Regions from separate parts of the Planctobacterium sp. AWH2_060 genome, predicted to be linked through region 2. Evidence: predicted binding sites of a transcription regulator. Region 2 holds the regulator's gene; each other region holds the start of a gene.
The links. Region 2 encodes FNR, which switches genes on or off when oxygen is low (the NO sensors DNR and NnrR bind a similar motif). Its sites were predicted from a motif close to TTGATCTAGATCAA; they were not measured.
Positions count from the first base shown of each region.

Region 1: a site for FNR is predicted at 2,173-2,186, ahead of gltA (citrate synthase). Genes of this name have one in related genera too.
Region 3: a site for FNR is predicted at 1,861-1,874, ahead of ACXAD8_RS12275 (YgaP family membrane protein). Genes of this name have one in related genera too.

Region 1 covers NZ_JBSWTG010000001.1:1,066,790-1,071,059, forward strand. The annotation lists gene sdhA (succinate dehydrogenase flavoprotein subunit) at 1-1,231, opposite strand, end outside; gene sdhD (succinate dehydrogenase, hydrophobic membrane anchor protein) at 1,232-1,579, opposite strand; gene sdhC (succinate dehydrogenase, cytochrome b556 subunit) at 1,573-1,947, opposite strand; gene gltA (citrate synthase) at 2,376-3,656, shown strand; gene ltrA (group II intron reverse transcriptase/maturase) at 3,818-4,270, opposite strand, start outside.
Region 2 covers NZ_JBSWTG010000001.1:669,965-674,234, forward strand. The annotation lists gene uspE (universal stress protein UspE) at 111-1,043, opposite strand; gene fnr (fumarate/nitrate reduction transcriptional regulator Fnr) at 1,152-1,880, opposite strand; gene ACXAD8_RS02930 (sulfite exporter TauE/SafE family protein) at 1,916-2,578, opposite strand; gene ccoS (cbb3-type cytochrome oxidase assembly protein CcoS) at 2,586-2,765, opposite strand; gene ACXAD8_RS02940 (heavy metal translocating P-type ATPase) at 2,767-4,270, opposite strand, start outside.
Region 3 covers NZ_JBSWTG010000001.1:2,882,641-2,886,910, reverse strand. The annotation lists gene ACXAD8_RS12290 (methyltransferase family protein) at 1-122, shown strand, start outside; gene ACXAD8_RS12285 (MalY/PatB family protein) at 126-1,268, opposite strand; gene ACXAD8_RS12280 (response regulator) at 1,362-1,769, opposite strand; gene ACXAD8_RS12275 (YgaP family membrane protein) at 1,935-2,147, shown strand; gene ACXAD8_RS12270 (hypothetical protein) at 2,219-2,407, opposite strand; gene ACXAD8_RS12265 (NAD-dependent epimerase/dehydratase family protein) at 2,511-3,344, shown strand; gene ACXAD8_RS12260 (sodium-dependent transporter) at 3,384-4,270, opposite strand, start outside.

The DNA of each region.
Region 1 (4,270 bases), 400 kb from region 2:
ATACCACCAGATCAAGTAGTGAATTACCGCCCAAGCGGTTTGCACCGTGCACAGATACACAAGCAATTTCACCACAAGCGAATAAGCCTTTAACCACTTTTTCACTGCCATCTGGCGCTACTGTTAAACATTGGCCGTCAACATTAGTTGGAATACCACCCATCATATAGTGGCAGGTTGGAATTACCGGAATGGGTTCTTTTACCGGATCAACGTGTGCGAAGGTACGAGAAAGCTCAAGAATACCCGGCAGACGAGATTCCAATACATCCTTACCAAGGTGATCCAATTTTAATTTGATGTGTGTGCCCCAGGGGCCTTCACAACCGCGACCTTCGCGAATTTCAGTCATCATTGAGCGAGCAACAACGTCACGGCCAGCAAGGTCTTTGGCGTTAGGCGCATAACGCTCCATAAAGCGCTCGCCATCTTTATTTAACAGATAACCACCCTCACCACGACAGCCCTCTGTTACCAGAGTACCAGCTCCCGCTATACCCGTTGGGTGGAATTGCCACATTTCCATATCTTGCAAACATACACCTGCACGCAATGCCATCCCAACACCATCACCGGTGTTAATGTGAGCATTGGTAGTAGACGCATAGATACGACCAGCACCGCCTGTAGCAAGCACCACAGCACGAGACTTGAAGTAAACTACTTCGCCGGTTTCAATATCAATGGCAGTACAGCCGACAACATCACCGTCCTGGTTTTTTACCAGGTCCAGTGCATACCACTCGCTGAATACTTTTGTCTTGTTTTTAACGTTTTGCTGATAGAGCAAATGCAGCAGAGCGTGGCCTGTACGGTCAGCTGCAGCAGCTGTGCGAGCGCCCTGCTCACCGCCGAAATCCTTTGACTGACCGCCAAATGGACGTTGGTAGATTTTACCGTTCTCGAAACGCGAAAATGGCAGGCCCATGTTTTCCATTTCGATGATAGCTTCAGGCCCTGTCTTACACATGTATTCGATAGCGTCCTGATCACCAATGTAATCAGAACCCTTTACTGTGTCATACATGTGCCATTCCCAGTTATCTTCATGGGCGTTACCTAATGCTACGGTAATACCACCCTGCGCTGATACTGTGTGAGAACGAGTTGGGAACACTTTAGACAAAAGCGCACAAGACTTACCAGACTGAGAAATTTGTAAAGCGGCTCTCATACCGGCACCACCGGCGCCAATTACTACCGCGTCAAATTCATGAACTGCTACTTTCACTTACACACCCCACAATACAAATAAACCCACGGCTACGTAAGCGAAGGCAATAAGGTTCAAAACAAACTGGATAACGGCTCTGACGTTATGTGGCTTCACATAGTCAGTTAATACCTGCCACAAACCAATGCGTACGTGGATCATGATGGAAACCAGAGCTGCAAGCGTGAATACTTTCACAGCCAGATTAGAGAACAAACCAGACCAGACCTCGTAGGTAATCTCTGGAGTGGAAACGAAGAACCACAGCATAAATATGCTGTAAGCTAAAATTACGATTGCGGTGGTACGCAAAGAGACGAAGTCTTGAACACCATCCCTCTTAATACTTGCCTGGTTAGTTACCATATCACTACTCCCATCAGTACCGTCAGTACAATCCACAGGCCAATAATAAACTTAGCACTGTTATTACCTGACTCTAATTCTTCGAAATGCCCCATATCCATAAACATATGACGGACACCGCCAAGAATATGATAAGTCAACGCTGACACTGTGCCGATAACGACTAACTTACCTAAAACGCCATTCATTAACTCAGAGACGTGTGCAAAGCTTTCTGCTGAAGTTAATGAACAAGCCCATGCTCCAATTACAAGTAACAAAGCGAAAAACAACGCTACACCTGTTACACGATGTAAAATTGAAACCAGAGCTGATGGGGGAAAACTAATCGTATTGAGTTCTAAATTTACGGGTCTTTGTTTTTTCACGATTTGTCGCCAACCTGGAATGTTTGTGTGTCGACTCAAATATCACCTGAGCAATAAGCGAGTGTTCCACCTTGAATGTCATCACAATTTACATACGTATGTAATGCAAACTGGATTATTTACATTTTATTAACGAAATTTGCTTGCAGACCAATAACAGCGCCTGTCTGACAGATTTACGTTTTCGCACTGAAGTATATCCATGGGATTCAGGAAATACAATTTTTGTTACGGATCAAAGACGTGATTGTTAAAATTTTGAGCAATGTGATCAAAGTTTTAGAAATATGCATACTTACCGATGAAATACGCATTAAAATTGACTTATACTATGAGGATAAAGTAAAACTACCGTCTACTTTACAAGTCTCGTCCATTTTTGACGAATCAATGAGCACCCCCCTAGAACATTCGAAAGGAGAATTTTTATGGCAGCTGATTCAGCCATATTAAAAGTTGGTGATAAAGAAATAGAACTTCCCGTACACACGGGTACAGCCGGCAACCCAGTTATAGATGTAAGAAAATTGGGTTCTATCGGGCATTTCACTTTCGACCCAGGTTTTATGGCAACTGGCTCATGCGAATCATCAATTACCTTTATTGATGGTGAAAAAGGTGTGCTATTACACAGAGGTTACTCCATCGAGGAGTTGGCTCGCGATGCAGATTACCTTGAAGTTTGCTACATGCTTTTACACGGCGAAGCGCCAGATGCAGCAACTTATTCGGATTTCAAAGACACGATAACTCGCCACACCATGGTTCACGAAACCATGACTAATTTTTTCCATGGATTCCGCCCTGACGCTCACCCTATGGCGATGCTGTGCGGCACTGTAGGTGCGATGTCCTCGTTTTATCACGACGACTTAGACGTCAGCGATCCAGACAAGCGTTTGCGCAGTGCTTATCGCCTGGTGGCCAAAATGCCAACTCTTGTAGCGATGGCCTATAAACACAACATTGGTCAACCTTTTGTCTACCCCCGTAATGATTTATCTTATGCAGAAAACTTCCTGAACATGATGTTCTCTGTGCCTGCTGAAGAGTACAAGATCAGCCCGGCTGTAGCCCGTGCAGTAGATCGCATCTTTACACTACACGCTGATCACGAGCAAAACGCTTCAACTTCGACTGTACGCCTGGCGGGTTCTTCTGGTGCAAACCCTTATGCATGTATTGCTGCGGGCGTTGCTTCTTTATGGGGACCTGCGCACGGTGGTGCCAACGAAGCTTGTCTGAACATGTTAGAGAAAATCGGTTCAGTTGATCGCATTCCAGAATTCATTGCCAAAGCAAAAGACAAGAACGACCCGTTCCGTCTGATGGGCTTCGGACACCGGGTTTATAAAAACTACGATCCGCGTGCTACTGTGATGCGTGAAAGCTGCCACGAAGTATTGGCAGAATTGGACGTTAAAGATCCGTTATTACAGGTAGCGATGGAGCTTGAAAAAATCGCGCTTGAGGACGAGTATTTCGCTTCTAAGAAGTTGTTCCCGAACGTGGATTTCTACTCAGGTATCATTCTTAAAGCGATTGGTATTCCTACCAATATGTTCACCTGTATATTTGCACTAGCCAGAACCGTTGGCTGGATTTCTCACTGGCATGAAATGCTGGGTCAGGAAGGTCAAAAAATTGGTCGTCCTCGCCAGTTGTATACCGGTGAAGCGCAACGCCCATTTACACCAATTAAGAAATAATACACCTTAATCAGTGTTCAAAAAGCGTCCATATGGACGCTTTTTTATGGCTGTTATTCAATATTTCTGTTCAGTGATTAAGCAATAAACACATCAAGTAGGGTGAGGCGTCACCGCCTCATCCCTCTCACAGAACCGTACGTACGGACCTCGTATACGGCTCATGCATACTTCCATTCAGCATAAGCGCTGAACACATACCCCGTCCTAATTAGCTCAAAATTGACCAGACCAAGGTCGTTGAACCATTGATTTGGCATCGCATAACTGGCCAGAGGGCTATGAGCATTTCTCCAACTGTTCATTTGGATAAACCTGAACGGCGGTTTATAACCAAGCTGCTTCAGTCTTCGATGCAGCTTCGCTGGTTTCTTCCATAATTTCAATTGGATACTGCGAAGCCTGCGCCTCAACCATCTCGCTATCTTAGAAAATTCCCTGTTGCTATTGGCAATCCTGAAGTACTGGCTAAACCCTCTTAAAACAGGGTTCAACTCTTTGATAACTGCACACAGCGGTTTGCCACCATTGCGTTTCGTCATCTGCTTCAACTTCTTTTTAAACGCTGCGAGTTTCTGAGGTTGTATACGGGTGTATTGACGCCCAATTTCAAC
Region 2 (4,270 bases):
ATATTACTCTGAACCCGTTTGACACATTAATGCATCTAATACCTGATTACCCGGGTATTAAATGGCGGCAGAGTATACCTTAATTTTAATTTTAGCGCATAGTATTGCGTTCAGACTTTAACCGGCGATTCAAAGCCTTCGGGTTTTAATGCCAGGACATCGCAATCCAACATATCAATGACATGTTCGGCAGTATTACCGATTAATGCTGCGGAAATGCCCTGGCGACCGACTGTGCCAATAACAACTAATTCTGCATCTTGTAGTCTGGCTATGGCGGGGATCACATCTTCCGGTAAGCCTTCTTTAACATGGCAAAAATCCGCAGCGATACCGTATTTTTCAGCGTGCTGCCGCATATTATCTTCATGATAATTTTTAACGGATTGATTGTAGGTTTGCGGATCAAATTCTGGGATTTCAATTGCAATGTTGATTGGCGTGCCTGGGTAGGAATTTACCAGGTGGACATTGCCATTGAGTAACTCTGCCATTTCCAGACAGGTGGCAGAAATTCTGTTGTTGAGGGAGACATGGGCTTCGTCTTCACTGCCGACATTAACCGCACCAATTATTGCGCCGTTTTCTGGCCAAGCATGGTCTTTAACCAATAATACCGATTTGGGCGATTTGCGCAGAAGGTGCCAGTCCGTGGGCGTGAATATCACGGATTTTAAAGTGTCATGCTGTTGGGTGCCTTTGACAATAAGGTCGTAATCAGCCGCGATGGCTTCCACTATGATGCTTTCGTATGGGCGATTGTGCCAGACAACCTTAACATCCACCTGAATGCCATGAGCGTTGGGCTGTTGTTCAATCAAACTCACCAGCCATTCAGTGCGGTCATCCACCACGGCCTGGCGCATGATTTCTCGCTCTTCCACAGATAACATGGTGGTCATATCGTAGGAAAAGTCGTATATCGACAGAAACGCCGTCACCCGGCCGTCGCATTTGTTGGCTAGTTCCAGCGCACGGGCCAGAGATTTTTGTTGCTCCTCGGTAGGATCAACAACCGCTAATATTTTATTGAAGCCACTCATAGCATTTTCCTAAACAGTGATAAAAACACTATAAGTGTAAGAACAGCATCAAAAATTTGCCAGTTAATCTATTGTGGTAGATCAAAGAATGTGTAAAAAGAGTTTACCTTATTTACACTGCGGGCTAATGGTATTGCTCTTTTCTTCCAGTACTGCAGCGTTATTAATGTTAATTAACTTGCCTTCCACAGTAAGCACGCCTTCTTTATTAAATTTGGATAGCAGGCGGGAGATGGTTTCCACGGTCAAACCCAGCAAATTGCCAATTTCACTGCGGGTCATGGTGAGCCTGAACTGATTAGCGGAAAAACCCCTTTGATTAAAACGCAGCGACAGCGAGTGTAAAAAGTAGGCTAAACGCTCTTCAGCCGTACGTTGATTTAACAGCATAAACATTTGTTGGTCTTGCTTGATTTCAGCGCTCATCAGGCGCATCAGTTGCTTTCTCAGCGCAGGTAATTCATCGGAAAGTTTGTCCAGTGTGGCAAAGGGGATTTCACAAACCATTGAGGTTTCCAGAGCCTGGGTGACAGTTTGGTGAGCCTCTTCTGACATGCTGTCAAAACCAATGACCTCACCCGGCAGATGAAACGCAGTAATTTGCTCTTCGCCATTTTGGCTGATGGCATAGGACTTAAAGGAGCCGGAACGCACAGCGTATAGTGCATTGAGTTTGTCACCGGTTTCGAACAGTCTTTCACCTTTTTGAATAGGCTTTTTCCGTTGAATAATATCGTCAAGCTTATCCATCTCGTTATTGCTCAAATTAAAGGGTAAACACAACTGACTAAAGCTGCAGTTTTGGCAGTGTAGTGGATAACGAGCTTGACTAACCATAGATTGTAACAATCCCTTAAAGTGCTGAGCGGTAACTATAAATGATGGGACAGGGCTTGTGCAATGGTAAAACCACCATATAAAAATAATGCAATAGCAATCACTTGTCTCACTCTCGGAGAGCGAGTGAAATTAAGCAGTTCTTTGCTGGAAAAGGCTATTAGCAAGGTGGCGGGCAGTGTACCTAATCCAAAAGCCAGCATTTGCAAAGCACTTAAGGTGGCATTGCCACTGGCGATGCTCCAGGCAAGGGTTGAATAAACCAATCCACAGGGCAGCCACCCCCAGATTAATCCATAGGGCAATGCGTAAAGCGGGCTTTTAAAAGGCACCAGTCGTTTACCCAGGGGCGATATGATCCTCCAAAATCTGGCTCCTAAAGCTTCAAGGCGAGCGAGTATTCGCCACCAGTTGCCAATATAGGCCCCTAATAACAGCAAAAAGACTCCGCTTAACAACTTTAAAATAACGATACCGCTGGCAACCTGATGGCTGAATATCTGGCCCAAAGAGCCTGCAATAAATCCGGCGGTACTGTAACTTATGATTCTGCCCAGGTTATAGCTAAGCGCATAAGGGAGTAGTGGGTTGCCTTTTGGGATAGCGTAATTTAATCCGGCGATTACACCGCCGCACATGGCACTGCAATGAATGCTGCCTGCGATTCCGATCAATAGTGCGGCAAATAAGTCGTTCACAATATGGCTATTGTTCTTTTTTGGAGTTGGCTTTAGATGCGTCTTTTACATCATCATCGAACAGGATGCTGTGTCCATGACGTTCCAGATCTTTAAATTGTTCGCTACGCACCGCCCAAAAAAAGATGGCGATTGCGGCAATCACTAAAATAATGGCCAGCGGGATCAATACGTAAATAATGCTCATTTTAATCGCCTTTTTGTTTATTAATGCGCAGCGAGTTAAATGTCACAATCAGCGAGCTCAGTGACATTCCGATAACCGCTCCCCATGGAGGTAATAATCCGCTCACAGCAAAGGGCAGAACCAATAAATTGTAACCCAAAGCCCAGGCGAAGTTTTGTTTAATAATACGCTGGGTCTTAAGGGATACGCTGAGCAAGGTATTAATGGCTGAGAAGTTGTCTTTCAGCATAATAATGTCAGCGGCATTTTGCGCAAAATCGCTGGCGCCGTTTACCGCCACCGAAATATCCGCGCCGGCTAAAACGGGTGCGTCATTTACCCCATCACCCACCATTAAAATGACTTCGCCTTTGGATTGCAGGGTTTGCAGGTACGCCAGTTTTTGTTCTGGCTTAACGCTGTGCTGGAATTCCTCAACGGCTAACTTTTTGGCAAGTTCAGAGACCTTTTGTTGGTTGTCACCGCTCAATAAAAGCGATTTACCGCGTCTCGGCTGACTAAAAAACTGTTCAACTTCTTCTCTTAACTCATCTTCAAGTTGGAATTGTGCCAGTGTGGTTTGCTGTTGCGACTCTGATAACTGGCTAAGATAGACATCAGCCTGGCCCTGATGAGTGCAGCCAGTAAAGGGGCTGTTACCCATTCGGTAAAGCTTTCCTGCAACCCAACCTTGAATGCCTTCACCCGGAAATATTTTAACATCCTGACATTCTACAGTGGGAGCCTGTAAAAACGCTTTGGCAATGGGATGCTCTGAATGGCTCTCAATACTGGCGGCAATGCTTAATATCTGCTCATCCGGCAGTGAACTGAGGTTTTGCCATTGCTTAATTCGTGGCTGTCCTTTGGTTAAGGTGCCGGTTTTATCAAAGGCAAAAGTGGTGACTTTATTGAGCGTTTCTAACAGGTCGGTGCGCTTTATCACTAAACCAACCTCATTGAGTTTACTCATGGCGGCAGTAAATGCAGTTGGTGTGGCCAGTCCAAGTGCACAAGGGCAGGTGGCGACCAATACGGATACCGTAATCCACAAAGCGTCTTCAGGTGCTTGCTGGTACCAATAGATAAAGGTGAGTGACGCGATGATCAAAACCAGGGTAACGAAGGTGCCTGCCAGTTTATCTGCGGCAATGGCGAATCTGGGCTTTTGTGAAAAAGCCAGTTCCTGAGCTCGGCTGATTTGATTGATAGCCGAATCTTTTAAGGCTGCGCTGACCGTGGCAATCACAGGTGCTGACAAGTTGATTGTACCGCCAAAGAGTTGCTCACCAGCGTTTTTACAAACCGGAGACGATTCGCCAGTGAGAATTGCTTCATCCAGTTCTGTAGTACCTTGCACTATGGTGCAATCCACCGGTACGGTATCGCCCATTTTGATTTGAATTTGCTGCCCTGGCTTAATCGTTTTGGCTGGTACTTCGTGGATTTGGCTGTCTGCTGATACAAGTCGGGCGAATTGCGGTAATTGACGACTCAGGTTGTTACCAGTAATAACGGCTTTTTGT
Region 3 (4,270 bases), 2.2 Mb from region 2:
TGGCACTGAGCTTTCCACTGTATTTGACTTATTTTCAGATTGCGCCGGAGGAACAGGCAATGGCAAAACTGTTTCCGGCACAATGGCCTGACTATAAAAAACGCGTCAGGCGCTGGATCTGAGCTCTATCTCTTTAGTCGCTCAACAGCTTGTTCCAGATAAGACTTGGGACAGCCAAAGTTGATACGAATAAAGTTCTTATCACCAAAATCAGCACCGGGAGAAGGGCCGATACCTTTGGCTTCAACATAAGCTTGTGGTGACTCTACACCCAACTGACTGGCGTCAATCCAGGCCAGGAATGTCGCCTGGGGCAACAGCATTTTAAAACCATTAATTTGGTTGATTTCATCAAACAGAAACTGACGATTCTGTTGCAGGTAAGCCAACAAGGTGTCGTACCATTGGTCGCATTGAGTAAAGGCGGTTTCGGTGGCCACCAGACCCAGGATGGTTACCCAGGGCATAATACCCATCATCGCTTTACTGAAGTTGGCGCGTAACTTGGCATCCGGAATGATAGCGAAAGAAGTGCCAAGCCCCGCAACATTAAAGGTTTTACTGGCCGCCATCAGCGTCACACTGCTGTTTTGCAATTGCGGCAGTGAGCTGGCCGGAATGTGTTGTGCGTTGTCATCCAGGACTAAATCACAGTGGATTTCGTCTGAGATTAATAACACATTGTTTTGCTCACAGATACGGGCTATTTCAGCTAATTCCTGTTGGGTAAATACCGTGCCTGTCGGATTGCCCGGATTGCATACAATAAAAACTTTACAGGCGGGATCTTTGGCGGCTTCTTCCAGCGCATTTAGGTCTATGGTCCATCGGTCATTTTCAATGATGGTAGGGATATCAACCCGTTCCAGATTATTGATGCCAGGTGCCGCTAATAACGGCGGATAATTAGGAGTCTGAACTATGACTTTGTCGCCAGGTTGGCAGTAAGCCTTACAAGCCACATTGAAAGCAGGCACCACTCCGGGCGTCCAGACAATCCATTCTGGTTGAATATCCCAGTTATGCTGCTTTTTAAGCCAGCGACACACTGCTTCATTAGCGGGTTCATAGCGGGCCGGTAAATGGTAGCCCAGTAAACCGTGATCGGTACGCTGTTTGATGGCCTGTAAAATTTCATTTGCGCACTTAAATTCGGTATCGGCAACCCAAAGAGGCAAGATGTCTTTGCCTTCGTACTTTTGCCACTTCATCGAAAATGTTGCGCTTCTGTCGATGATGCTATCGAAGTCAGAAAAGGTGTAATGCATGTTTCCGCGCCTCTGAATTATAGGTGAGTCAAATAGTGCCTTTCGCTGCGTAATAATGCTAAGACCTGATGGTTTTATATTATGCGAGGAAGGCTAGTGTTTATTGGGAGCCAGCGATTGCGCATCAATCAGCTTTTGCACTTTTGATAATAACCCGCTGGCTGAAAAGGGCTTAGCCAGAAAATCGTTAACCCCTGCCTGGACGGCCTTGACAACGTAATTTTTGGAGGCGTTTCCGGTTACCATTAAAAACGGCACCTCTTTGTTTAACGCCCGAACTTCCTTGAGGAATTCCAGCCCGTTCATGCCGGGCACTTCCCAGTCACTAATCACCATCCCAAAGTAGGATGGATCCTTTTTAAATCGATTCAAGGCTTTGGAGCAGCTGGAATGAATGTCAATTTCACCTAAATCTAACTCCCTAAGCATGTGCCTTAATAACTCTTGCGTAAGCTCTTCATCATCAATTACCAAAATATGAGTTTTTTTCTTTGTTGGCATCCTGTGCAGGGCTCCTTAGGGTGCGATTAGGAAAATTGAATATAAAAACTAAAGATAGCGGTAATCGGCAAAAAGTTAAAGCAGCAATTATTTGATCACGATCAATACTGCCCGGTGTTTAGGGCAGGATAATGATTCTGTAAGTTAACCGCAGGAGTGTCGAACATGAGAGAAATAGATAATGTAGGTGTTTTAGATACGGCTATCAGAGCCATACTGGCTTGCCTGTTACTAGCGCTGGCCGTTGAGCAACTGTTTAGTTTTCCGGTAACTGTCTTGTTGTTAGTGCTTGGCACAGCGTTGTTTATTAGCAGTGCTACGGGTTTTTGTCTGCTCTATAAAATGCTGGGTATCGATACCTATCACTTAAGACATTAGTGTGATGGACTCAGAGACAAAAAAACCGGGTTAATGCCGCCATTACCCGGTTTTTCTGGTGCGGCTCCGCATCACATTAGTGCGTAAACAAACACCAGGCTCAGCACTAATCCGGCAACGCCGAAAAAGCCGTATTCTACCTGAGAACGCACCGTCTCTTCTGGTTTAGCAGGCAAAAATGCCATAATAATACTGCTTAAACCTAACGTAAATGCGACTAAAAATAATCCAAATACCAGTGCAGTGACCCATTCACCCATAACTTAAAGCCCTTAATTATTTTTCACCTTGGCTAATTATGCCCTAAAATCTTGTTTATGGCAGTGAGCCAGATCAAAAAAAACAACTAATGGTTCAGAATTTATGAAAATAGCGGTGATAGGTGCTGGATGGCTGGGGCACAAATTGTGCAAAACACTGATACAGAAGTCTTTGTCGGTAGTGACAACCAAACAGAGCGAAAACGATGTAGAGCGTCTCAACAAAGAGGGGATAGCCTGTCATCAATACCGCCTTGGTGATGCAGAGTTACCCCAGGCCCTGCAGGACAGCGAGGTCTTTGTCATTAATATTGGGGCTGGGCGTCGCGGTTTTGAACGGGAGCAGTTTCAGCAGCAAATGATGACACTTTGTGGCAGTTGTTTGTCTGATAATGATAAAAAACTGTTGTTCATCAGCACCACGTCGGTTTATGGCGAATCGAATCAGGAATTTACTGAGGAAACTGAGCTTGCGCCCATCAGTGATTCGGCCCATGCCCATGTTTTCATCGAGAATGAACTCAAAGCCCGGTTTCCACAACAGGTTACTATATTGCGTTTGGCTGGCCTCATTGGGGAAGACAGGCATCCGATTTATCATCTGGAGGGTAAAAAGGGCATCACTGCCGCCCATAAAATGGTAAATCTGGTGCACAGAGATGATGCCATTGAAGCTATTGAAAAAATTATTAACTTAGAAAAGTGGGGCAAGACTTTTCATCTGAGTGCTACTGAGCATCCTTCTCGTCGCGAATACTACACTCATGCTGCCAAAGCCCTGGAGCTGATTACACCAGAGTTTCTGGATGATACAGAGCAGCCTGCCACAGGTAAAAAAGTCAATGCCGAGGCTACCATCGAAGAACTGCAACTTACCCTGCAGTACCCAAGTCCGTTCGATATGCTGCCCAAAATAGTTGAGCACGAAACGCCATAAAAAAGGCCGGTAAAAACCGGCCTGTAGAATTTTTAAGAGTTAGCCCACCAATCCGGCACCAAAATACTTTAATGCCACGGTATTGATGAATATCAATAGTAAGATAAATGGGATAAAGGTGCCGATGGAGAAATCCACATACTTTTGAAACAGACTGTTTTTAAACTCCGGTTCGCCTTCTTCCAGAGTCTTATTCAGATTTGAAGCTTTCCAGCGATAAACCACGAAGATACAGATCAGGAATCCGTTAAGCGGTAGTATGGTGTCGTAAAACACGTCATAAATTACATCGAAGAAGGACTTTTCTGTTCCGGCGTAAGTTACGAAGTGGGTGGTAAAGTCCAGCATGCCAAAGGAGGTTGCTGAAATCACCGCAAAGGCAATCATCGCTGCAGCCAATAAGGTTAACGAGGTTTTACGGGACAGGTTGCGCTCATCCATAATCGCGGCATTGGGTACTTCAAGAATGGATACCAGCGAGGTAATAGCCGCAAAGAACACCAATAAGAAGAATATAGAGGCCACAACACTGGCACCCAGATAACCAATGGTATTTTGTAACTCCAGGAAGATTTGCGGCAGGAAGCCGAAGATCATACTTAAAGAAGAATCACTTAGCTCGGCGGTATTGGTATTGGGGTTAAAGGAAAATACCGCAGGCAGAATCATTAAACCTGCAATAAAGGCCACGCCCGTATCCATCAGCGCCACCATTTTAGCAGAGCCTGGGATACCATCGCGTTTACCCAGATAGGAGCCGTAGGTGATCAGAATACCCATACCCAAAGAAAGTGAGAAAAACGCTTGAGACAGGGCCGCGCTGACTACCGAAGCATCAATCTTGCTGAAATCCGGCACTAAATAATACTCAACACCGGCAAAAGCATTGTCTAGTGTCAGTACAAAGGTCACCATGCCTATCAGCA